One region of the Streptomyces sp. BoleA5 genome, then DNA from elsewhere that is predicted to be linked to it. Evidence: riboswitches for the same ligand, from Rfam matches in the RefSeq annotation. Region 1 holds a riboswitch; each other region holds the start of a gene.
What was found. Region 1 has a riboswitch for cyclic di-AMP ahead of B085_RS0124315 (C40 family peptidase). Riboswitches for the same ligand answer to the same signal wherever they lie in the genome.

Region 1 (7,870 bases):
CGGTCCCCCACCGCCAGCGAGATGACCGGGCGGTCCTGGGTGCGCCGCGTCGCGAAACCGGAGGGGCCGCTCTTGGAGGAGGAACGCGACAGCATCGAGGCCGCCGCCGACACCGAGGCGGAGGGTGCCGCGGAGGCGCCCGTGCGCCTCCACTCGATGAGCGGCTCCGGAATCTCCTCCAGGAAGCGCGAGGCCGGGTTGTACGAGGGCTGGCCCCAGGCGCTGCGCATGGTGGACCGCGTCACGTACAGCCGCTGCCGCGCCCGCGTGATACCGACGTAGGCGAGCCGCCGCTCCTCCTCCAGTTCCTTGGTCTGACCGAGCGCGCGCATGTGCGGGAAGACCCCGTCCTCCATGCCGGTCAGGAAGACCACCGGGAACTCCAGGCCCTTGGCGGTGTGCAGGGTCATCAGCGTTATGACGCCGCCGCCCTCGTCGTCGTCCGGGATCTGGTCGGAGTCGGCGACCAGCGCGACCCGCTCCAGGAACTCGGCGAGCGTGCCGGGCTCCTCCTCGGTGCGCTCCTGCTCGAACTCCAGGGCGACCGCCGCGAGTTCCTGGAGGTTCTCGATGCGGGTCTCGTCCTGCGGGTCGGTGGAGGCCTGGAGCTCGGCCAGATAGCCCGTGCGCTCCAGCACGGCCTCCAGGACGGTGGCGGGCCCGGCGCCGGAGTCGACGACGGTGCGCAGCTCCTCCAGCAGCTCGTTGAAGCGCTTGACGGCGTTGAGCGAGCGGGCGGCCATGCCGAAGGCCTCGTCGACCCGGCGCAGCGCGGCGGCGAAGGAGATCCGCTCGCGCGAGGCCAGGGCGTCGACCATCGCCTCGGCGCGCTCCCCGATGCCGCGCTTGGGCACGTTCAGGATGCGGCGCAGCGGGACGGTGTCCTCGGGGTTGGCGAGCACGCGCAGGTAGGCCAGGACGTCCCGGACCTCCTTGCGCTCGTAGAAGCGGACCCCGCCGACGACCTTGTAGGGCAGGCCGACGCGGATGAAGACCTCTTCGAAGACACGGGACTGCGCGTTGGTCCGGTAGAAGACCGCCACGTCACCGGGGCGGGCGTCCCCGGCGTCGGTGAGCCGGTCGATCTCGTCGGCGATGAACTGCGCCTCGTCGTGCTCCTGGTCGGCGACGTAACCGGTGATGACCGGGCCCTGTCCGGCCTCGGTCCACAGGTTCTTCGGCCGGCGCGAGGCGTTGCGCTCGATGACGGCGTTGGCCGCGGTCAGGATGTTCTGGGTGGAGCGGTAGTTCTGCTCCAGCAGGATGGTGCGGGCCTGCGGGTAGTCCTCCTCGAACTGGAGGATGTTGCGGATCGTGGCGCCGCGGAAGGCGTAGATGCTCTGGTCGGCGTCACCGACCACGCACAGCTCGGCGGGCTCCTCGCCCTCGGCCGCGTCCCCGGACGCCGTGCCGACCAGCTCGCGCACCAGGGTGTACTGGGCGTGGTTGGTGTCCTGGTACTCGTCGACCAGGACGTGCCGGAAGCGGCGCCGGTAGTGCTCGGCGACGTCCGGGAAGGCCTGCAGCAGGTTGACCGTGGTCATGATGATGTCGTCGAAGTCGAGCGCGTTGGCCTCGCGCAGCCGCGACTGGTACATCCCGTAGGCCTCGGCGAGCTTTTTCTCGAAGGGGTTCTCGGCCTGGTCGGCGAAGGTCTCCTCGTCGATGAGCTCGTTCTTGAGGTTGGAGACCTTGGCGCTGAAGGACTTCGGCGGGAACTGCTTGGGGTCCAGGTCCAGGTCACGGCAGACCAGCGCCATCAGGCGCTTGGAGTCGGCCGCGTCGTAGATCGAGAAGCTGGAGGTGAAGCCGAGCCTCTTGGACTCCCGGCGCAGAATGCGGACGCACGCGCTGTGGAAGGTGGAGACCCACATCACATTGGCGCGCGGGCCGACCAGCTGCTCGACGCGCTCCTTCATCTCCCCGGCGGCCTTGTTGGTGAAGGTGATCGCCAGGATCTGGCCGGGGTGCACCTTGCGGGCGCCCAGCAGGTACGCGATGCGGTGGGTGAGGACCCGGGTCTTGCCGGAGCCGGCGCCGGCGACGATCAGCAGCGGGGAGCCGGAGTGCTCGACGGCGGCGCGCTGCTCGTCGTTCAGGCCTTGGAGCAGCGCGGCCGGGTCCACCGCCGGGCGGGGGGCGCCGTCGCGGTAGTACGCGTCCCGGTCCACGGGCGCGTCGAAGCGCCCCTCGAAGAGGTCGTCGGGAACCGTCTCGGGCCCGTCCTCGGGAGGCGGCGGGGGCTCCTCCTCCCTCGGTTCGAGGCCGGCCAGGAAGCTGTCGTCAAAGAGGCTGCTCATCGCCTCCCGAGTCTAGGCCGTGGGACGGACAACGTTGCGCCGCTTGCCCGAGCCCGTACCTTCCGGACGCCCCGGCCGCCGTCCCCGGCCGGCCGCCGCGCGCGCCGCGGTCCGCCGCGCCCGGTCCGGCCCGTCCGGCCGGAACCGCGCCCGGTCCGGCCCCCTGCCCGTCACGAGCGGGCAGGACAGGGCCCTTCACGGCCCCGAATGGTGAAGGTCACGAAATGATTGCGGACAATTCGAACACCAGGGTTCCCACAGACCCCCGCAGTTGACTACCGTGCCGGATCAGGCGGTCCGCTCCACGCGGCGGCGACCGTGCCGTCACGGACCGCCTCCGCTGAGTCCGGCGACCGCCGGAGCCGGGGACCCACGACCTTGGGGTGAATCGGTCGGTACGGGCGCGACGCGCCCGCACGGACCGTAGGGCGGCCTTCCGAAGCCCGAACCCGACAGCTAACCCGGTAGGCGGTCCACGGAAGGAGCCGCCTGACTTGGCGACGCACCGCAAGCCGCGCCCGCGCGCGCTGACCGTCCCCGGCCCTCGGGCCGCGGTGGGACTCACGACCGCCGCACTGGCGACCGTCACCCTCTTCGGCGAGAGCGCGAGCGCGGCGCCCGCCTCACCCGACAAGCCCTCCATCACCGAAGTGAAGGCGCAGGTCGACAAGCTCTTCCACCAGGCGGAGGCCGCCACCGAGCGCTACAACGGCGCCAAGGAGCAGACCGAGCGGCAGCGCACGCGCGCCGACGCGCTGCTCGACCAGGTGGCCCGCAAGACCGAGACGCTCAACTCCGCCCGCCGCACGATCGGCGAGTACGCCGCGGCGCAGTACCGCGGCGGCGGCCTGGACGGGACGACGACCTTCCTGCTCACCTCCGACCCGCAGCAGTTCCTGGACCAGGCGCACCTGATGGACCGCCTGTCCGACCGCCAGGAGCACGCGCTGGAGACCTTCCGCTCCGAGCAGGCCGAGACGGCGGCCAAGCGCTCCGAGGCCGTCGAGAGCCTGCAGAAGCTGACCGAGGCGCAGCAGCGGCTGAACGCGGAGAAGACCGCGGTCAAGCAGAAGCTCGCCGCGGCGCAGAAGTTGCTGAACAGCCTCACCGCCCAGGAGAAGGCGCGGCTGGCGGCGCTGGAGAAGAAGCGCCAGGAGGAGGCCGCCGAGAAGGCCGCGGAGATCGCCGCCAAGGAGAAGGCCGCGCAGGAGGCGGCGGCGAAGGAGTCGGGCTCGTCCGCCGGCTCCTCGGGCTCGACGGCCCCGGCGTCCGGGACCTACGCCGCCAAGGCGGCCAAGGCGATCGAGTTCGCGCGGGCCCAGTTGGGCAAGCCGTACGTGTACGGCGCCACCGGCCCGAACTCCTACGACTGCTCGGGCCTGACCCAGGCCGCCTGGGGCGCCGCGGGCGTCTCGATCCCCCGTGTCACCTACGACCAGGTCGACTTCGGCAGCCGCGTGAGCGCCGACCAGCTGCAACCCGGCGACCTGGTCTTCTTCTACTCGGACATCACCCACGTCGGCCTCTACATCGGCGGCGGCCAGATGATCCACGCCCCCCACACCGGGAGCGTGGTGAAGATCGCCCCGATCACGGAGATGCCGATCTACGGCTACGCCCGGATGGCCTGAGCCCCCGGCCGGCCCTCCATGGCCGGGCTCAGGTCCACAGCACCGCGATGAAGATGTTGGCGGTGGTCAGCGCACCCACGGTGCCGAAGGCCGCCGCCGGCACCTTCTCCTCGTCCCGCTTGACGTAGACCAGGCCGAGGACCACCACCAGGACCGCGAGCTTCACACCGATCTTGATGTTGTTCACCGGCTGGTCGTCGGCCTGGTTGAGGCCGACCAGGAGCGCGCCGGTGACCAGCATGGTCAGGGCGCCGTGCAGCATGCCCGGCACGAAACGGGCCTCGCCGCGGCCCATGGCCTTCATCTGGGTGAGGAAGCCGCCCAGCAGCGCGGCGATGCCGATGATGTGCAGGCCGACGATCAGGTTGATGAGTACGTCCATGGCTCAGGACCCTAGCCAGGCTCATACCAGCGCCCGTCACCGAGGTCGCACTCTTCCGTCACATCGGTCACGGCCGGACCGGAAGTGACCAGGTCACCCGTCGAACAGCGGTCATCCGTGGGCAGTCCACGGCCGAATCGGACCAGTCCCGCACAGTGCGGAGCCCCCTCGCGGCGTCCAGGTTTAGCGTCCTGCCACAGGTGGCCGATCCCCACTGCCGCGCGGACCCCGTCCCCGGCACGGCCGCCCCCGCCGAAGGTCCGGCGGTGGACGGCTCCCCGTCCGCCCGCCGCCGGACCGCCGGGGGACGTACGGACAGCCCGGAAGGAGTGGCGTCGCGTGACGTCGCACAGAAGGCCCAAGGATCGCGGTCGGGCAGGCACGACCGCGCGCACCGCCGCCGGTCTCGCCCTGGCGGGCGCGGCCTCCATGACGGTGTTCGGGGAGGCCGGGCACGCCGAGCCGCGGCTGACCGCGGACGAGGCCAGGGCCCGGGTGGACCGGCTGTACGAGGAGGCCGAGCAGGCCACCGAGCGGTACAACGGCGCGAAGGAGAAGGCGGACACGGCCACCGGCCGCATCGAGCGCCTCCAGGACGAACTCGCCCGCAGGACCGAGCGCCTCAACCGCAGCCGGGACGGCCTCGGCTCCCTCGCCACCGCCCAGTACCGCGGCGGTGGCATCGACCCCGCCGTCCAGCTGGCTCTCGCCTCCTCCCCCGGCGACTACCTGGAGCGCGCCGGGATGCTGGACCGGATGAGCAGCCGCCAGAACGCCGCGCTGCGCGCGCTGTCGGCCCAGCGACGGGACATCGAGCAACTGCGCACCGAGACCGAGGGCGAGCTGGCGGAGCTGCGCGGCACCCGCGCCGAACTCGCCCGCCACAAGCACACCGTGGAGCAGCGCCTGGCCTCCGCACGGCAGCTGCTCGGCCGGCTCACCGCCGGGCAGCGCGCCGAGGTGCTGTCCTCCGGGGGCCACGGTTCCGCCGACCCGGCCCGTGCCGGCCGCGCCGCCACCGGATCGCGTACCGGTCTGGCACCGGCCGCCGCCCCCAACGCGCGGGCCGCCCGCGCCGTCTCCTTCGCCTACGACTCCCTCGGTCTGCCCTACGTCTGGGGCGCCACCGGGCCCTCGGCGTACGACTGCTCGGGCTTCACGCAGGCCGCGTGGCGCTCGGGCGGGGTGTCCCTGCCGCGCACGACGTACACCCAGATCAACGCGGGCACCCGGGTCTCCCGCTCCCAACTGGAGCCCGGCGACCTGGTGTTCTTCTACTCGGGCATCAGCCACGTCGGCCTGTACGTGGGCAACGGCATGATGATCCACGCCCCCCGCACCGGTGACGTCGTCAAGCTCGCCCCGGTCGACCAGATGCCCTTCGCGGGCGCCGCACGGCCGGCGTGACGCCCGCGCCGCGCGGCCTCAGACCAGCCGGCGGGCGGTCGCCCAGCGGGTGAGTTCGTGCCGGTTGCTGAGCTGCAGCTTGCGCAGCACCGCCGAGACGTGCGACTCGACCGTCTTCACCGAGATGTAGAGCTGCTTGGCGACTTCCTTGTACGCGTAGCCGCGTGCGATCAGCCGCAGCACCTCGCGCTCGCGCTGGGTCAGCCGGTCCAGGTCCTCGTCGACCGGCGGGGCGTCGGTGGAGGCGAAGGCGTCGAGGACGAAGCCGGCCAGCCGGGGCGAGAAGACGGCGTCGCCGTCGGCGACCCGGAACACCGAACTGACCAGGTCCGGGCCGGTGATGGTCTTGGTGACATAGCCGCGGGCACCGCCGCGGATCACCCCGATGACGTCCTCGGCGGCATCGGATACCGACAACGCCAGAAAGCGCACGGGGTGTTCGGCGTCGGCCATGAGCCCGGCGCAGCGCTTGAGGACCTCCACCCCGCCGCCGCCCGGCAGATGGACGTCGAGCAGGACGACGCCGGGCCGCGTCGCGGTGATGACGGAGACCGCCTGGTCCACGTCGGCGGCCTCGCCGACCACGTCGACCCCGGTCCGCTCGGTCTCGCCGATCTCGGCCTGCACCCCGGTGCGGAACATCCGGTGGTCGTCGACGAGGACGACCCTCACGCGTCGTTCCGTGCTCATGACGACCTCCCTGGTCCCTGGGCCCTGTCCATCTCCAGCTCCACTTCCGTCCCCCCGCCCGGTGCGGAGCGCAGCCGCGCCTCGCCGCCGTTGCGCCGCATCCGGCCGATGATCGACTCCCGGACGCCCATCCTGTCCGACGGTACGTCCTCGAGGTCGAATCCGGGGCCGCGGTCGCGGACCGATACGAAGACCCTGCTCTCCTCGACCTCCGCGTACACCTGCACGGGTTCGTCCCCACCGTACTTGGCGGCGTTGACCATGGCCTCACGGGCCGCCTGCATCTGCGCCACCAGGCGTTCGTCGAGCGGGCAGTCGCCCACGCACACCACCTCGACGGGGACGCCGTGCGCGTCCTCCACCTCGGCCGCCGCCCGGCGCACCGCCTCGGCGAGGGTGGCCGGCTCGTCCTCCTTGCCGTTGCCCTCGGGCCGGTAGAGCCACGCCCGCAGCTCCCGTTCCTGCGCGCGGGCCAGCCGCGCGACCTCGCGCGGGTCCTCGGCGTGCCGCTGGATGAGGGTCAGGGTGTGCAGCACGGAGTCGTGGACGTGTGCGGCGACCTCGGCCCGCTCCTGCGCGCGGATGCGGGCCAGCCTCTCGGCGGACAGGTCCTGGGTCATGCGCACGAGGTACGGTCCGGCGATCAGGGCCACCCCGACCAGGACGGCGAGCGCGGCCTGCAGGATGGTGCCCAGGTGGCTCACCGAACCCTGCACGACGAGGAAGCCCGTCACGCCCACGCCGACGAGGATCACCCCGGCGGCGCCGCGCGCGAAGGGCAGCAGCCTCTTGCGGCGGCTCAGCTCGGCCCAGCGGGCCCGGCGGGCGTTGTCGGCCTGCCGCCACACCAGGGCGACGCCGAGCCCGATCAGCAGCAGCGGCCACACATAGGCGTTGGCTCTGCCGAGGTTGAGGTTGTCCAGCAGGATGCCGAGGCCGATGGCGAGCGCGATGAGCGCGACGATCTGGCCTCGGTCGGGCCTGCGTCCGGCGAGCCAGGAACGGGCGTCGCGCGGCTCCTTGGCCTCGACGACCCCGCCGACGCCGAGCGGCACCACGAACCAGAAGACCGCGTACAGCAGGATGCCGAGGCCCTGGATGGTGGCCAGGACGACGAAGACCACCCGCACCCATGCCACCGGCAGTCCGAGGTGCCCGGCCAGCCCGCGGGCGACACCGCCGATCATCCGGCCCTCGGAGCTGCGGTAGAGCTTGCGGACCGGGGATCCGGCCGGGTCCGGCGGCGCGAAGTACGACGCCCCGTCGGGCGGGCTGGTCGGTGGTCCGGCGGCTGGCATGTCCCGATCGTCACACGTTTCGCGCACGGTGGGTATCAGGGTTGGCCCCCATGCGGGGTCAGGGTCGTTCCGGATACCGCCACCCCTCCCCTACCGCCACCATGGAGCCATGACGGAGCAGTACACGCAGACGGAGGCGGCCGGGTCACCGCCGGGCCGGCG
Region 2 (7,870 bases), on a different contig from region 1:
TGGGCGTCGACGAGGACGACGTCCGCGTCGCCGACCAGGACGGAGAGGTCTCCCGGCGGGGAGACGGAGGGTCCCGAGGCCGCGTTGGTGGAGGCGACGGCGCGGTCGCCGGTGGCGGCGGTGACCAGGATCGTGGAGACCGCGGGGGGTTCGGGGGAGTCCGCGGTGAGGTTGATGACGTCGACGCCGAGCGCCGCGAGGTCCGCGTCGATCGCGCCGGCGAGGGGATGGCCGCCGAAGGCGGTGAGCAGGACGGCCTCGCCGCCGAGGTGGGCGAAGGTGGCGGCGGCGCCCGTGGCGGGGCCGCCGGCGGCGACGGTCTGGGCGCGGGCGGTGAGTTTCTCGTTCGGGGCCGGGACGTGGTCGACGAGCGTGATGACATCGAGAGTGCAGAGGCCTACGAAGAGTGCGCGCATGGGCGCATAGTGGCAGCAGGGGGCGTGCGTTTCCCGTCTTACGCGCCTCCTACGGGTGGGGGTGCACCATTTTTCCGCGAGACCCGACGCGCAGAGCGTCGGTACCACTACGCTGAGTGCTCGCAATGGTGCGCGGGGAATGCCGTGAGCAGGAGGACCGCATGGGGAACGCGCGACCAGGTGGGGCGGGTCCGGCGGACGTCGAGGTGGTGCTGGCCAGAGCGCAGAACGCCTTCGACGTCGACGACCGCGTGCTGGGACGGCTGGCGACCGCGCTGATGGGCTGCACGGAGCTGGCGTCCTTCCGCCAGCGCAAGGGCCCGCCGCGCCGGCTGAGCCGCAGGACCTTGCGGCACTCGTTCCTGCTGGCCGACGGCAGTACGCAGATGCTGTGGGAGATCGAGCACAACACCGGCCCCGGCGGCGACGAACCGCTCTACGAGGTGTACTCGGACCCGGACGCGCTGGCCACCGCGCAGCACATGATCGACGCGCGCTTCGGCGAACCCTCCCCGGAGGAGCTGGAGGCGGAGGCGGCGGACTGGCTGGCGCGGCTGCCGCAGCTGGCGATGGACCTGACGCCCGGGCCCCGGCAGTACACGGAGGACCACTCCGCCGAGCACGCGTGGCGGGTGCTGCGGCGCGCCGAGAACACGGACGTACCGGGCGAGGAGCTGCGCAGCCGGCTGGGTTCGGCGGTCGGCCACGACATCGCGTACGTCACCGGGCGGCACACCAGGATCGGCACCGGCCGGGTCGCCGGCTGGACGCTGTACGAGCACGCCTTCCTGCTGGAGACCGGCGAGGAGATCAGCCTCTGGGAGGTCGAGCACACGATGACCCCCGACGGGCGGCCGGTCTGCGAGGTCTACGCCGACGAGACGGCCGCCTGCGACTCCGCCGACGTGCGGCTGGAAGGTCTCTGAGCGCGTTCCGGCCGGGTTCGGACCCGGCTCCGGCCGGGTTCCGGCCGGGTTCCGGCCGGGTTCCGGCCGGGTTCCGGCCGGGTTCCGGCCGGGTTCCGGATTGCGGCCGGGGTGCAGCCGGAGGAAATTGGGGCATAGGCGTGTCGGTGGGAGGCGGGAGGTTCCCATGCCGGTCCTGGCGGAGGTCGAGTTCCCCGGTGTGACGGCCCTGCAGTACGAGGAGGCGAACCACCGTGCGGGGTTCGGGCCCGAGCATCCTCCCGCGGGCCTGCTCGCCCATTCCGCCGTGATCACCAATGAGGGGCTGCGGCTGGTGAACGTCTGGCAGTCCGCCCAGGCGCTCGAGGCCTTCATGGAGATCATGATGCCCGTCGCGAAGGAGTCCGGTTTCCCGGAGCCGAGCGGGCCGCCGAGGATCTCGGAGCTCTACAACTTCGTCGTCCCGTAGACACGGACCGGCGGCCCTGGATGACGGGGGGTGTCACCAGGACCGCCGGAGTTCGTGTGGTCGTACGGGGCCGTTCACGGTCTGCCGCGAAGAGCCGCGGCCGTTCGCGTCCCGGCCGGCCGCCTCAGACGGAGAGGCCCTTGCTGCGCAGCCAGCCCATCGGGCCGATCGGGTCGCCGCCGCCGGGGCGCACCTCGAGGTGCAGGTGCGGACCGGTGACGTTGCCCGTGGCGCCGACCCGGCCGATGGTGTCACCGGTGTCGACCTTGCCGGAGGTGACGATCATCGAGGAGAGGTGGCAATACCAGAGCTCGGTACCGTCGTCGAGGGTCAGGATGATGCGGTAGCCGTACGAACCGGCCCAGCCCGCCTCGGTGATGGTGCCGCTGTGGATGGCCTTGACCGGGGTGCCGGTCGGGGCGGCGAAGTCCTGGCCGGTGTGGGTGTTGGCCCACAGCGAGCTGGACTCGCCGAAGCCGGCGGTCAGCGTGTACGAGGAGACCGGCTTGACGAAGCTCTTGGCGAGCGCGGCCAGGCGCTCGGCCTCGATCTTCTTCGCGGCCTCCGCCGCGGCCTTCTTCTTGGCGGCGGCCTCGGCGCGGACCCGCTCCTGCGCGGCGGACTTGGCGGCCTTGGCCGACGCCTCCTGCTGTGCGGCGGTCCTGGCGGCCCGGTCGGCGGCGGTCCGCTGCTGCTGGGCCTGGTCGAGGATGCGGTTGCGCAGCGCCTCACCCGCGTCGGGGCTCAGGGCCTCGGCGACCTGCTTGGCCTCGGGGGCGCTGTCGTCCTCGACGAGGGCTCCGATGCCGGGCAGCTGCGACGCGTCGGGCAGATGGGGCAGGGAGACGGGGAGCGGGTTCTTGCCCTCGGCGGTGGCGACCCCTCCGACGCCGAGCACGGCCACGGCCGCGACCCCGAAGACCGCGGAACCGCGGCCCATGGAACGCTGCTTGGCGACGCGGTGCCGGGCGCGACGGGGGCCGGGGGACTCCTCGGTGGGGTTCCACGGCTCGGCCTGCGGGTCCTCGCGGGGTACGCCCTCGGCGTCCCGGGTGCTGCCGAAGGCCTCGAAGGCCTCGATATCCTCCTGCCGCGGGAGGGCGGCAGGGGCTTCGTACGCCTCTGGACCGGCGGCCTCGGGCTGCGCGGCGCCGGCGTCCGGGGAGGGCGTCTCCACGGCGGCGGCCGCGTCGAGCCAGCCGGCGGCCATGTTCCACTGGCCGGTGTCCCAGCCGTCGATGGCGTTCTTCGTCGGCGGTGCCTGCTCGGCGGCCGGGGGATTCCAGCCGGCGGCGATGTTCCACTCGGCGGTGTCCCACTCGGAGTACGCGGTCGCGGACCCCTGTTGCTGTCCGGGTATCAGGGCAGGCTCGTTCGACGCCACGCGGGCGCGCTCCTTTCCTTCCTTCTCGCCTACCGGGTTAGCTGACGGGTTCGGAGCAGGAAGGTCTCCTACGAGGACCGCGAACGGCCCCCGATTCACCCCAGGAAGTGGTTCCCCGGTTCCCGCGGACGGGATTCGGCAAGCGCACGGCGCCGCCCTGTCGGCGGCGGAATAACCGCGCTGCGTTATCGAACGTTAATAGAGGCGCCCGCCAATTCCAAGCCACTCAAGCGAGTTCATGACGGGAATCTATGGGGATGGACAGGGCATAAGCGGACATTGAGCCGTGACTGCCGTGACCTACGGGAAATGTGAGTGTGCATCAGTCGTTATGCGGAAGGGAGTGCCGCGCTCACGAGGAGTGATGGTCACCCCGGGCCCCGGCCGCCGAGCGCGCGCCCCAGACGGCCGCCCAGACGCTCCGCCGACGCGTCGGCGGAGCGGTGTGCCGCGAGCATTCCGTGCACTTCACGCTGCAGGACCCGGGTGAACGTGACGTAGTGCGCGGTCGCCGGACGGGCCCTGGCGGCCTGCAGCGCGCACCACAGCAGGGTCGTGTAACCGGGGGTCGCGGCGGACGGCGAGGGCGAGGGCTCCGAGCCGCGGCCCGCGGGGCGGTCGTAGAACCAGGCGCGGGGGTCGTGAGGATCGTCACAGTTGACATCCCCGGCCCCGTATGCAGAGCGTCGGGCGGGGGCGAAACCCGCGCTGAGCAGGGCATGTTGGGCGCCGCGTCCAGTCAGGAAGCGAATCAGGTCGGCGGCGTCGCCGGGGCGGTCGCTGGTGGCCGCCACGCCCAGGCTCTGCCCGCCGAGGGCGGCGACTCCGGGGAGCCGGGCCACGCCGAACCGGACGCCGGGGGCGAGGGCGGCGTCGAGCCGGTTGTAGGCGTACGGCCAGTTGCGCATCAGCACGCTCTGCCCCTCGGTGAACTGGGCGAGGGTGACCGACTCGTCGGCCTCCAGGGACTCCGGGTTGAGGTTGTTGGCCGCGCCCAGCCGCCCGAGCTCGTCCAGGCCCTCGCGCAGCCCGTCCTGGGTGCCGATGTAGCGGCCGTCGCCGTCGACGAGTTCGACGCCCGCGGTCCAGAAGGTCTCCAGGGTGTTGACGGTCAGGCCCTCGTACGCGCGCAGTTGGGTGGTGTAGGCGGCGTGGCCGAGCGGGCGGACGTCGGCGAGCAGGTCGCCGATCTTGGCGTAGCCGCGCAGGTCCGCGGGACGGCGGCCGGCCTTGGCGAGGTCGTCCGTGCGGTAGTAGAGCAGGCCGACGTCGGTGTTGAAGGGCACGGCGTAGGTGCGGCCCTTCCAGCGCCCGGCGTCCGCGGCCTGGCGCAGGAAGTCACCGTCCACGAGGGCGGGGTCGAGCGGACGCAGCAGCCCGCTGTCGGCGAACTCGGCGATCCAGCTGATGTCGAGGTTGACCACGTCGTACGCGGCGGTACCGGACTGGAAGGCGCCGATCAGCTCGCTGCGCTGCTCGTCGGAGGCGGAGGGGAGCTCGACGAGCCGGGCGGGCCGGTCCGGGTTGCGCCGGTTCCACTGGTCGATCAGGGCGCGCCGGACGCCGGGTTGCCCGCCGGCGGTGAGGTCGGCGTCGCTGGCGACGATCAGCGGCCGGGAGCGGTCGGGTTCCGGGGCCGGGGCGGTGGCGGGGCCGCCGCAGGCCGCGGTGGCCGGCGCGAGCAGGGCGAGCAACGCGAGCAGCACGCCGAGGGCGCGGCGCCGGCGCCGTACGGAGAGCGGGGGCCGGAGGCTGCCGCCCGCGCCTGCGGGGGCCATGGCGGTCATGACCCTCCCGAGGTGAGGCGGGTGATGGTCTCCGCGACCCGGTTCGGCAGGTCCTGCGTGGCCGCGAGGCAGGCGCCGCCGCCCTCCGTCACCGCCTTGTTGAAGCGCAGCGAGCAGCCGTAGCTCTCCAGGGAGACCACCAGCACGGGGACGTCCACGTCCGGCGGCTCCTCGCGGGCGCTGTCCTCGTCGTCGGTGACGAGGACGATCAGGGCGCCGGGGGAATCCGCGAGGGCGCGCGACCAGCGGCTCAGGGCGGCGGCCACGGGGGCGTCCCGCTCGACCGGTGCCAGCGCGCGGATCGCGGCGTCCCGCGCGGCCGCGTCGTTCGGCCCGATCGGCAGGAGGGTGCGGCCGGGCACCGCGGCGATGCCGTACCGGTAGCCGGAGGCGCGGGCCAGCACGGAGCGCACCGCGGGGACGTTGGCGCCGGAGTAGGAGGAGCTGGAGACGTCGACGGCGAAGAGGACCTCCCGCCGGGTGCCCGCGGCCCCGCCGTGGTCCCGCAGTGCGGCCTCGATGTCCCCGCGGCCGGCCGGTTCACCGCCCGCCGGGGGGTCGGCGACGAATACGGCGCTGTCCAGCGGGGTGTCGCCGGCCGCGTCCGTCCCGCTGACGTCCGTGCGGAAGCCCTGCGCGGCCAGCGCCCGCTGCCCCGGGCCCGAACGGAGCCAACCGGCGAGCCGGCGCACCGCCTCGGCCCGGTCGGCGCGGTCGGCCCGGCCGGTCTCCCAGGTCACCGGCACGAGGGTGAGGTCGAGGGGCGGCACGTCGGCGGGGTAGTAGGCGGTGTACGGGTCGGACTGGTTGCCCAGGCAGGGGGGACGGGACTCCAGGGCGGGGGTGACGAGGCCGGCCAGAGTGGACTCGGCGGTGAGCAGCGCCTGTTGGGTACCGCGCCGTTCGACCAGCCAGGTGCGGGCGGAGCAGGCAAGAGCCCGGTCGTCCGCCGGGGGCACGGCGTCGGTGGTGACCCGGGTGCCGGGCCTCAGGTGCAGCAACTGGTCCAGGGCCGCGTCCGAGGAGTGCGGTTCCGCGCTGCGGACGACCACATCCTGCGCGTGGGCGGCGTCCACCAGTTGCTGCGCGGTGCTGCCGGTGCGCCCGACGCCCTCCAGCGAGGTGGTCGCGGCGACGACGGCCGGGGAGTGCGCGAGGGTGACCGGCCGGCCGAGGGCGACGACGCTCTCCGGGCGCCGGGTCTCGGCCGCGACCTGGGTGGGGGCGGTGCCGGCCGCCGGTATCCACACGTCCGGGTGCGGCCCCACGTCCCGCAGCGGCAGCGCGCAGTCCCCGCCGCTCCCGCCGTCCTCGCAGGCGCGTTCCGGTTCGGCCCAGGCGGCGGAGGCGCGGAAGGCGGCGATGGTGCGGTCGGCCGGCGCCGCGTAGACGGTGGTGTTGATCTGGCCGCAGCCCTCGGGCCGGCCGCCGAGTGAGGCGGTGGTGCCGGTGGCCTCGCTGTCCTGGAATACGTCCAGCACGGAGGTGAGCGCGGCGCGCGTCTCCGGCGAGGTGAGCACCCGCAGTTCGAGCGGGGCGGGGCACAGCGGTGCGGGGCGGTGCGCCCACGTCCAGCCGGTGACTCCGGCCGCGAGGAGCGCCAGGGCGGTGCCGGCGCCGACGGCCCGGTGCCACAGCGGCTGGTGGGGGCCCGCCGTCCACGTCCAGGTGAACCCGGCGTACTGGGCGAGCCTGCGCAGCGGCGCCAGCCCGCGGGCCCCGCGGGCTGGGCGCGGGGTGAGCCGGGCCTGGGACAGGACGGTGTCGCCGGCGCTGTTGCTGGAGCGCTCGGTCGGGAACCAGGGGTCGTAGTCCACGCGCTCGTCGAGCGTGGCGGCGTACTCGCCGGCCAGTTCGTGCAGCCGGACCCCGAGCCGCTGCACGGTGACCGGGTCGTACGGGTCGGTGCCCTCGCTCAGCACCCGGACCAGGGCACCGGTGAAGGGCGTCGGGTCGATCCCGTCGCCCTTGTGGATGCGCGAGCCGACCGCCGAGGAGGTGATCAGGGAGAACGGCCGCTCGGGCAGCGGCACCAGACCGGCGTTGCCGGAGTAGCAGCAGTCCAGGACGAGGACGACGCGCTCCGCGCGCGAGGAGGCGAGCAGTCTCAGCAGGTCGCGGTACGGGATGCCGTCGAGACGGGCGCCGTCCTTGGTGGACTCCCGGGTCATCAGGTAGAGCTCGGGCTCACCGCTGCCCAGGTCGACGTAGCCGTGCCCGGTGAAGTAGACCAGCAGCAGGTCCTGGGCCTGGGCGGCGGCGGTGCCGATCAGCCCCAGCGCGCGGTCGCGGGTGCGCGGCTCGGTGAGGGTCTCCACGGTGCGCGGGATGAACCGGCCGAGGCTGCCGGCGACGAGTGCGGCGCGCAGCCGGGCCACGTTGGCCCGGGCGGAGGGGATGTTGGAGAAGTCCCGGGCGTGTTCGTACTGGGACACCCCGATCAGGACCGCCCGCGACCGGGACGCGAACGGTTCGTACGGCATGCCCGCCGGACCTCCCCAGGGCCGTCTTCCTCCGGATCTAGTTCTCGAGCGTCTGGCGGATACGGGCCGCCATCGCCTCCAGCTCGCCTCGGGTCAGGGCGTCCCTGCCGGTGAGGACGCACTCCACGTCGCCCGCGCGGACGGTGACGCTGAGCGAGTCGCCGGGCTGGTTGCGCAGGTGGTTGCGCAGGGCGCGGAGCAGCGTGAGCGCGGTGGCCTGCAGGGTCTCCTGGAGGATCATCAGCAGGAGGTCGTAGGCGACGCCCATGCTCTCGTCGGCGGGCCGCTCCCTGCGGACGACCAGCGGCGCCAGTTCCTCGTCGGCCCGCAGCCAGACCTCAAGTCTGCGCAGGTCCTCCGCCGCGTCCTTGCCGCCCTCCAGCTCAATGGTCACGTACGTGTCCATGACGCCTCCCCTCATCCCCA
Region 3 (7,870 bases), on a different contig from region 1:
TTGCTGTTCATGCCCCCATTTTCGCATCCGTGACGCCCGGCCTCCGACGCGCCCCGCGGAAACGCGCTTGACGGGCGACCCGGCCGGACACCACCATCCGGGGCATGCCCGAATCCGTGATCTTGGAAGGCCGGCACGTCCGCCTGGAGCCGCTGAGCGCCGCCCACACGGACGGGCTGCTGCGCGCCGCCAGCGAATCCCGCGACACCTACGCCTACACCAAGGTGCCCGAGGACCGTGAGGCGATGGCGCGCTACGTCGAGGAGGCCCTCCAGGAGCAGGCGAGCGGCGCCTCGCTCCCCTTCGCCGTGCGGGACGTCAGGCGCGACGCCCTGATCGGTTCCACCCGGTTCCTCGACCTCGACTACTGGACGGCCACCCCCGCCCGGCCCGCGGGCCCCTCCGTGCCCCGCGACGGCGCGGTGCCCACCGTCGCCGAGATCGGCAGCACCTGGCTCGCCGCCTCCGCCCAGCGCACCCCCTGCAACACCGAGGCGAAGCTGCTGCTGCTCACCCACGCGTTCGACGTGTGGGGTGTGTTCCGCGTCACCTTGAAGACGGACGCGCGCAACGCGCTTTCCCGGTCGGCGATCGAACGCATCGGCGGCCGCTTCGAGGGCATTCGCCGCGCCCACATCCGTGCCGTGGACGGCACCGTCCGCGACAGCGCGTACTACTCGGTCCTCGCCGAGGAGTGGCCCGGCGTCCGCGCCGCGCTGGAGGCCCGTCTGGCCTGAGCCCGGCGGCGTACGCGAGGACGGGCCGGCCCTCGTGGGGTCCGGCCCGTCCGTGCGCGGCGGTGGGGTTACGGGATGCGCACGCCCGCCTCGGTGGAGAGACGGTCGATCTCGGCGAGCTCGTCGGCGCCGAGCGGGCCCGCGTCGAGGGCGGCGAGGTTCTGGTCGAGCTGGGCCACGCTGCTCGCGCCGATGAGCACGGACACGACCCGCGGGTCGCGCAGCACCCAGGTCAGGGCCAGCTGGGCCAGGGTCTGGCCGCGCTCGCCCGCGAGCTTGTCGAGGGCGCGCAGGAAGGTGAGCTTCCGCTCGGTCAGGGCGTCGCGCTTGAGGAAGTGGCCCAGCGCCATCCGCGAGTCGGCGGGCACGCCGTCCAGGTAGCGGTCGGTGAGCTGGCCCTGGGCGAGCGGCGAGTACGCGATGAGGGCGGTTCCGGTGTCGCCGACGGCGTCGAGGACGCCGTCCTCCGGGTCGCGCTGGAGAATGCTGTAGGCCGCCTGGTGGATCAGCAGGGGGGTGCCCAGCTCGCGCAGGATCTCGGTCGCGCGGCGGTGTGCCTCGGCGGGGTAGTTGGAGATGCCGGCGTAGAGGGCCTTGCCCTGGCGGACCGCGGAGTCCAGGGCGCCCATGGTCTCCTCCAGGGGCGTGTCCGGGTCGAAGCGGTGCGAGTAGAAGACGTCGACGTGGTCCAGGCCCATGCGGCCCAGGGACTGGTCGAGGGAGGACAGCATGTACTTGCGGCTGCCCCACTCGCCGTACGGACCGGGCCACATGTCGTACCCGGCCTTGGTCGCGATGAAGAGCTCGTCGCGGTACGGGCGGAAGTCCTGGGCGAGGAGCGTGCCGAAATTGGCCTCGGCCGAGCCCGCGGGCGGGCCGTAGTTGTTGGCCAGGTCGATGTGGACCACGCCGCGGTCGACGGCGCGGCGCAGCACCGCGCGCTGGTTCTCCAGCGGCGAGGTGTCGCCGAAGTTGTGCCACAGGCCCAGGGACACGACGGGCAGCAGGACCCCACTGCGCCCGGTCCTGCGGTAGTCCATCGAGGTGTAGCGGTCGTCGGCGGCGAGATAGGGCACGCGAGGGCTCCTGGGCGATGTAAGAAAATGTGCTGGATTGGGAGGCTACCGTCGCCGAATCGACGCTGTCACGCCCGTTTTCCGGAGTTCCGTCGTCGTCCGCCCGCTCTTCCGGCCCCTCCGGAGGGGGCGTTGTGGCGTACGCCACACCGCGGACGGTGCCGTATCCGCGCATCCGGGAATCGCCGGCCGCCCCCGGCGGTTGGCTCAGGGGGTGTTCGTGCGGGCGGCCCCTCAGAAGGGCGCGGTCGAGGGTGGATTGGACCGGAACACGTCCGCTCTTATCCGGCATTGATGCATCTAACCGGACATATGCGCCCACAGTGCATGCGTAATACCTCGTTGCGTGATGGGTGTCACGTGCCGGACACGCAGCGCAGGCCCCGGGCGACGCAGCGTCGATTTTCCCCGCCGAATTTCACCGGGCGATGTCGCGTGATTACCGAGGGGCAATTTTTCGCCTACGCAGAGCGGACACTTCTCACGTAACGTCACGCAGGTAATTGATCGACTTGCGGTATGCCGGGGGGCGTGATTCCGCTCCTTGCCCCGGAACGATTCCGTCGTTTAGCTTCCAGATCTCGCAGGACAAATGCCTGCGAGATTCTTCCGGGTGGAACGCCTAGTCCTGCCGCTGCCCGGACGCCGGATGACAAGACCGCACGGCAGGAGCGGGGGACCCAGGTAGTTTGCCGTTCCCGTTGGTCTCGGGACGGCTAGGGGTGAAGTCGCAGTGACACGCCTTCATACGGCGTGCCTCATTGCGGCCGGGCATCTCCAGCCCGAACCCGACAGCTTACCTCGCAGGCGTCGGAGAGGAATTCGGCATGCCCGGTAAGGGAAAGCACCGTCGTCCGCGGAACACCCGTATCACCCGTATCAGCGCGCTGGCCGGCACCACCGGTGCGGCCGTGGCGCTCCCGATCATCGGTGCCACCGGTGCCCACGCCGCTCCCGTGAGCGTCTGGGACAAGGTCGCGGCCTGCGAGAGCACCAACAACTGGTCCATCAACACCGGTAACGGCTTCTACGGCGGCCTGCAGTTCACCCAGAGCACCTGGGCCGGCTTCGGCGGCACGAAGTACGCCCCGCGCGCGGACCTCGCCACCAAGGCTCAGCAGATCGCGACCGCGGAGAAGGTCCTGGCGACCCAGGGCCCGCAGGCCTGGCCCGTGTGCGGTCCGAAGGCCGGTCTGACCAAGGCGATGGCCAACCCGTCGGCCACCCCGGAGAGCGTCTCCGGCACGGCCGCGAAGCCCGCCGCCAAGCCCGCCGCCCCCGCCAGGAAGGCCGAGGCGCCGAAGGCCACCACCGCGCCGAAGGCCACCACCGCGCCGAAGAGCGCCGGCGGCTCCTACGCGGTCGCCGGCGGCGACACCCTCTCCAAGATCGCCGACGCCCGGTCGGTCCAGGGCGGCTGGCAGAAGCTGTACGCCGACAACAAGTCGGTCATCGGCGGCAACCCGAACCTGATCTACCCGGGTCAGGTCCTGTCCCTCGGGGAGAAGGCCGCCGCCAAGCCCGCGCCGAAGGCCGCGAAGGCCGCCCCGGCCGCCGCCAAGGCCGCCTACACCTCCGGCTACACCGCCCCGCTCGACCGCGTCACCCTGGGCACCGCCTACCACCAGGCCGGCGCCATGTGGTCCAAGGGCTACCACACCGGTGTCGACTTCATCGCCTCGACCGGCACCAAGGTGAAGTCGATCGCCGCCGGCACCGTGGTCTCCTCGGGCTGGGGCGGCTCGTACGGCAACCAGGTCGTCGTCAAGCACGCCGACGGCCGGTACTCGCAGTACGCCCACCTGTCCTCGCTGTCGGTCTCGGCCGGCCAGACGGTCTCGGCCGGTCAGCAGCTGGGCCTGTCGGGCGCCACCGGCAACGTGACCGGTCCGCACCTGCACTTCGAGGTGCGCACCACCCCCGACTTCGGCTCCGACATGGACCCGCTGGCCTACCTGCGCGCCCACGGCGTCAACGTCTGATTGAACTGATCCACCGTCATCCGGCGGTAGCCTGTGCCCTGTTCCCCGCTTGTTGGGAACAGGGCACATGCCTTTGGTCTGTGACCGAAAACGGATCGAATATTTCCATTTCTTGTTTCCTCTCGAACGGTCGATCAGTAGCCTCTGTCGCACGTGGTCGTGTCCACGACCACGTGTCCCGATCGCCGACGACGAGTTGGAGCCGTTGATGGAGCGTCCCGCCTGGGCCCCGCAAGGCATCGATCTTTCCGTGCCGAGCGTGTCCCGCATCTACGACTACTACCTGGGCGGCTCGCACAACTTCGAGGTCGACCGGGAGGCCGGACGGCGGGCCATCGAGGCATTTCCGGGGCTGCCGAAGATCATGCAGGCCAACCGCGCTTTCATGCGCAGGGCGGTGCGCTTCTCCGTCGACCAGGGCATCACCCAGTTCCTCGACATCGGCTCCGGCATTCCCACCTTCGGCAACGTCCACGAGGTCGCCCAGGCCGCCAGTCCCGGCGCCCACGTCGTCTACGTCGACCACGACCCGGTCGCCGTCGCCCACAGCCGTGCCGTGCTGGAGGGCGTCGAGCACGCCGCCATCGTCGCCGCCGACCTGCGTTCCCCCCGCGACATCCTGGACAGCGCCGAGGTCCGCGGGCTCATCGACCTGGAGCGCCCGGTCGCGCTGCTGCTCGTCGCGGTCCTGCACTTCCTCGAGGACGCCGACGAACCGGCCAAGGCGGTGGCCGAGTTGCGGGATGCCATCGCCCCCGGCAGCCTGCTGGTCGTCACCCACGCCTCGGTCGAGGGAGGCCCGCGCAGACCCGAGGAGGGGGAGCGGGTCGAGAACGTCTACCGCAGCGCGAGCTCACCGCTGATCATGCGGTCCCGGGCCGGGGTGGAGCGCTTCTTCGACGGCTTCGACCTCGTCGAGCCCGGCCTGGTCTCCGCGCCGTTGTGGCGCCCCGACGGCTCGGACGACGAGGAACTCGACCCGGTCGTCTTCAGCGGGTTCGCGGGCGTCGGCCGCAAGGCGTGACCGTGACCAGAGAACCCGGCCCGGAGCCGGAGCCCGCCGACAGTCTGCGGCGCTTCGCGATCATCTGGAGCCGGGCGATCTACCCGGCCACCGCCACCTCCATGACGCGCGGCGAGTTCGAGGAGTACCTGCTCCCGCTCGCCGCGCGTCTCAACGCCACCCTGCGCGCGCAGCCCTTCGACCCCCGTCCGGCCGCGGAGGTCGGCGCCGCGCTCGTGGCCGCGCACTGCACCGACCCCGCCGCGCTCGCGCGCATCCTCGACGTCGTCGACGCCTACCTGCTGCTGTACTGCCCGCCCGGCCCCGCCCTCCCGTCCGAGGAGAGCCGTACCCGGTGCAACCGCCTGCAGCACTGGGTGGCCGCCGGGTACACCCGGGCCCTGCAGGAGCGCACACGGACCGAGCAGGAGGCTTTGTCCCGTGCGGCGCTGGCCGCCCGGGCCGTGACCGAACAGGCCCTCTACGAGAGCGAGGTCCGCTTCCGCGCGGTCTTCCAAGGCGCCTCCATAGGCATCGGCATCGCCGACATGGACGGCCGCGTCCTGGACGTCAACGCCGCACTCACCACCATGTTCGGCGGCCTGGAGCGGCACATCCGCAGCCGGAACGTCTACGACTGGGTGCACCCGGACGACGCCCCCGAGGTCTGGGAGATGCAGCGCCAGCTCAACCGGGGCGAACGCGACCACTACCGCATGGAGAAGGCCTACTACCGGCCGGACGGCACCGTCCTGTGGACCAATCTGACGGTCTCCCTGCTGCGTGACGCCGGCGGCGTCCCCCAGTACATGCTCGCGCTGATGGAGGACATCACCGAGGAGCGCCTGCTCAGCGAGCGGCTGCGGTACGAGGCCACCCACGACGCCCTCACCGGTCTCGCCAACCGGAACCTGTTCTTCGAGCGCCTGGAGCAGACGCTGGACGGCCCCGACGGCGTGGGCGTCGGCGTCTGCTACCTCGACCTGGACGGCTTCAAGGACGTCAACGACAGCCTCGGCCACGCCGTCGGCGACCGGCTCCTGGTCGCCGTCGCCGAACGCCTCCAGGCCTGCGTCACCTCTCCCGACCAGCTCGTGGCCCGCATCGGCGGCGACGAGTTCGCCGCCCTCGTCGTCAACCCCGCCAGCCGCGCCGACATCACCGGCCTCGCCGACCTGATCCTGGCCGCGCTGGCCGATCCGATCCGGGTGGACGGCCGCGACCTGTCCGTACGGTGCAGCATCGGCATCGTCGAGGGCCAGGCCGGTTCCCTGGGGCCCGCCGAGGCGCTGCGCAGCGCCGACATCACGATGTACCGGGCCAAGGCCGCCGGCGGCAACCGCTTCGAGGTGGCCGACCCCGACTCCGACGCGCGCGCCATCACCCGGCACGGGCTGACCAATCGGCTGCCGACGGCGCTGGAACGCGGCGAGTTCTTCATCGAATACCAGCCATTGGTGCGGCTCGACGACGGCAGTGTCCGCGGCGCCGAGGCACTGGTGCGCTGGTGCCACCCGATGCACGGGGTCCTCGGCCCCGACCAGTTCATCCCGCTCGCCGAGAGCACCGGGCTGATCGTGCCGCTCGGCCACTGGGTGCTGCAGCAGGCCGCCTGGCAGGCACGGGACTGGCAGTTCCCGCGCAGCGACGGCGATCCGCTGCGGATCAACGTCAACCTCTCCCCGGCCCAGCTCGGCCACCCCGGCCTCGTCCCGGAGACCCTCGCGGTGATCAAGGACGCCGGACTGGAGCCGACCGCCCTGTGCCTTGAGGTCACCGAGAGCGCCTTCATCGGCGCCGACGAGGAATTGATGCGCCCGCTGCGGGAGTTCGCCGAACTCGGCATGGCCATCGCCCTCGACGACTTCGGCACCGGCTACTCCAACCTGGCCTCGCTGCGCCGGCTGCCCATCACCACGCTCAAGCTCGACCGCTCCTTCACGCGCGGCATGCAGCAGCGGCCGGCCGATCCGGTGGACGTGAAGATCGTCGAGATCGTCGTCGATCTGGCGCACACCCTCGGGCTGTCGGTGACGGTGGAGGGCGTGGAGACCGGCACGCAGGCCGAGCACCTGCGCGCCCTGGGCTGCGACACCGCGCAGGGGTGGTACTACGCCCGGCCCGGGCCGCCCGACCGCCTTCACTCGCTCTCGCTGGTCGACACCACGACCTGAGAACACGAACCGAGGAACCCCAGCAGCGCCTGGTTGAACTCCTCGGGACACTCCAGGTTCGGCAGGTGGCCCGCGCCCTCGACGACCACGAGGCGCGAACCGCGGACGGCCGCGTGCATCGCCTCGGCCTCGGCGACGGGGGTGAACGCGTCGTCCCGGCCGACCACGATCAGCGTGGGCACCCCCACCGCGGTCAGCACAGGCCCGTAGTCGGGCCGCCGGGCGCGGCCGCGCAGGGCCGCCGCGGCGCCCTCGGGGGAGGCGCCGCGCATCATCCGCAGGACGTGACCGGCGACTTCGGGAAGCGCGGTCACGTTGCGGGGCGCGATCATCCGGTCCAGCACCTCGTCGGCGTAGCCGGACATCCCCTCGGCGGTCAGTCGTTCCGCCATCGTCTCGCGGGCCCGCCGGCCCTCCTCCGTGTCGGCGCCGGGGAAGGTGTCGGCGAGCACGAGCCCGGTCGCACGGCCGGGGAACAGCCGCTGGAACTCCATGACGATCTGACCGCCCATCGACAGCCCGCCGACGACCGCCTCCGGAACGCCCAGGTGGTCCAGCAGGGCGGCGACGTCGCGGGCGAAGGTCTCCAGCGGGGTGACGCCCGGGACGACCTCGCTCGCACCGTAGCCGCGCAGGTCCGGCACGATCACCCGGCGGCCGGCCGCCGCGACGGGGACCTGCGGTGCCCACATCGAGCGGTCGAAGGGGTGGCCGTGCACCAGCACCAGAGGTGTGCCCGGACCGTCCCCCTCGTCGTCGTACGCCAATGTGACTCCGTTGACCACTGCCGTCGCCAAGGGGATCTCCTCGCCTCGCATACGCCCCCTTCCGCGGGGGTGTTGAGCGCGATGCTAGGTTCCGCCCCCGACTCGGTGCAATAGGATCTTTGCTCTCGGTG

Region 2: linked by a shared signal. The riboswitch ahead of B085_RS0109985 (M23 family metallopeptidase) and the one ahead of B085_RS0124315 (C40 family peptidase) in region 1 are both predicted to bind cyclic di-AMP.
Region 3: linked by a shared signal. The riboswitch ahead of B085_RS0130435 (transglycosylase family protein) and the one ahead of B085_RS0124315 (C40 family peptidase) in region 1 are both predicted to bind cyclic di-AMP.

The regions. Positions count from the first base shown of each region.
Region 1 covers NZ_KB892113.1:13,961-21,830, reverse strand. The annotation lists gene pcrA (DNA helicase PcrA) at 1-2,300, opposite strand, end outside; cyclic di-AMP (ydaO/yuaA leader) riboswitch at 2,629-2,787, shown strand; gene B085_RS0124315 (C40 family peptidase) at 2,795-3,931, shown strand; gene B085_RS0124310 (hypothetical protein) at 3,960-4,313, opposite strand; gene B085_RS0124305 (C40 family peptidase) at 4,653-5,720, shown strand; gene B085_RS0124300 (LuxR C-terminal-related transcriptional regulator) at 5,739-6,410, opposite strand; gene B085_RS0124295 (ATP-binding protein) at 6,407-7,708, opposite strand; gene B085_RS0124290 (PspC domain-containing protein) at 7,818-7,870, shown strand, end outside.
Region 2 covers NZ_KB892094.1:95,558-103,427, reverse strand. The annotation lists gene B085_RS0110000 (PfkB family carbohydrate kinase) at 1-416, opposite strand, end outside; gene B085_RS0109995 (DUF6227 family protein) at 578-1,342, shown strand; gene B085_RS0109990 (hypothetical protein) at 1,509-1,790, shown strand; gene B085_RS0109985 (M23 family metallopeptidase) at 1,915-3,174, opposite strand; cyclic di-AMP (ydaO/yuaA leader) riboswitch at 3,186-3,325, opposite strand; gene B085_RS0109980 (extracellular solute-binding protein) at 3,543-4,961, opposite strand; gene B085_RS0109975 (caspase, EACC1-associated type) at 4,958-7,444, opposite strand; gene B085_RS41910 (effector-associated constant component EACC1) at 7,482-7,850, opposite strand.
Region 3 covers NZ_KB892124.1:128,845-136,714, forward strand. The annotation lists gene B085_RS0130420 (peptidylprolyl isomerase) at 1-11, opposite strand, end outside; gene B085_RS0130425 (GNAT family N-acetyltransferase) at 105-737, shown strand; gene B085_RS0130430 (aldo/keto reductase) at 806-1,813, opposite strand; cyclic di-AMP (ydaO/yuaA leader) riboswitch at 2,447-2,636, shown strand; gene B085_RS0130435 (transglycosylase family protein) at 2,641-3,795, shown strand; gene B085_RS0130440 (SAM-dependent methyltransferase) at 4,004-4,819, shown strand; gene B085_RS0130445 (putative bifunctional diguanylate cyclase/phosphodiesterase) at 4,816-6,972, shown strand; gene B085_RS0130450 (alpha/beta fold hydrolase) at 6,939-7,769, opposite strand.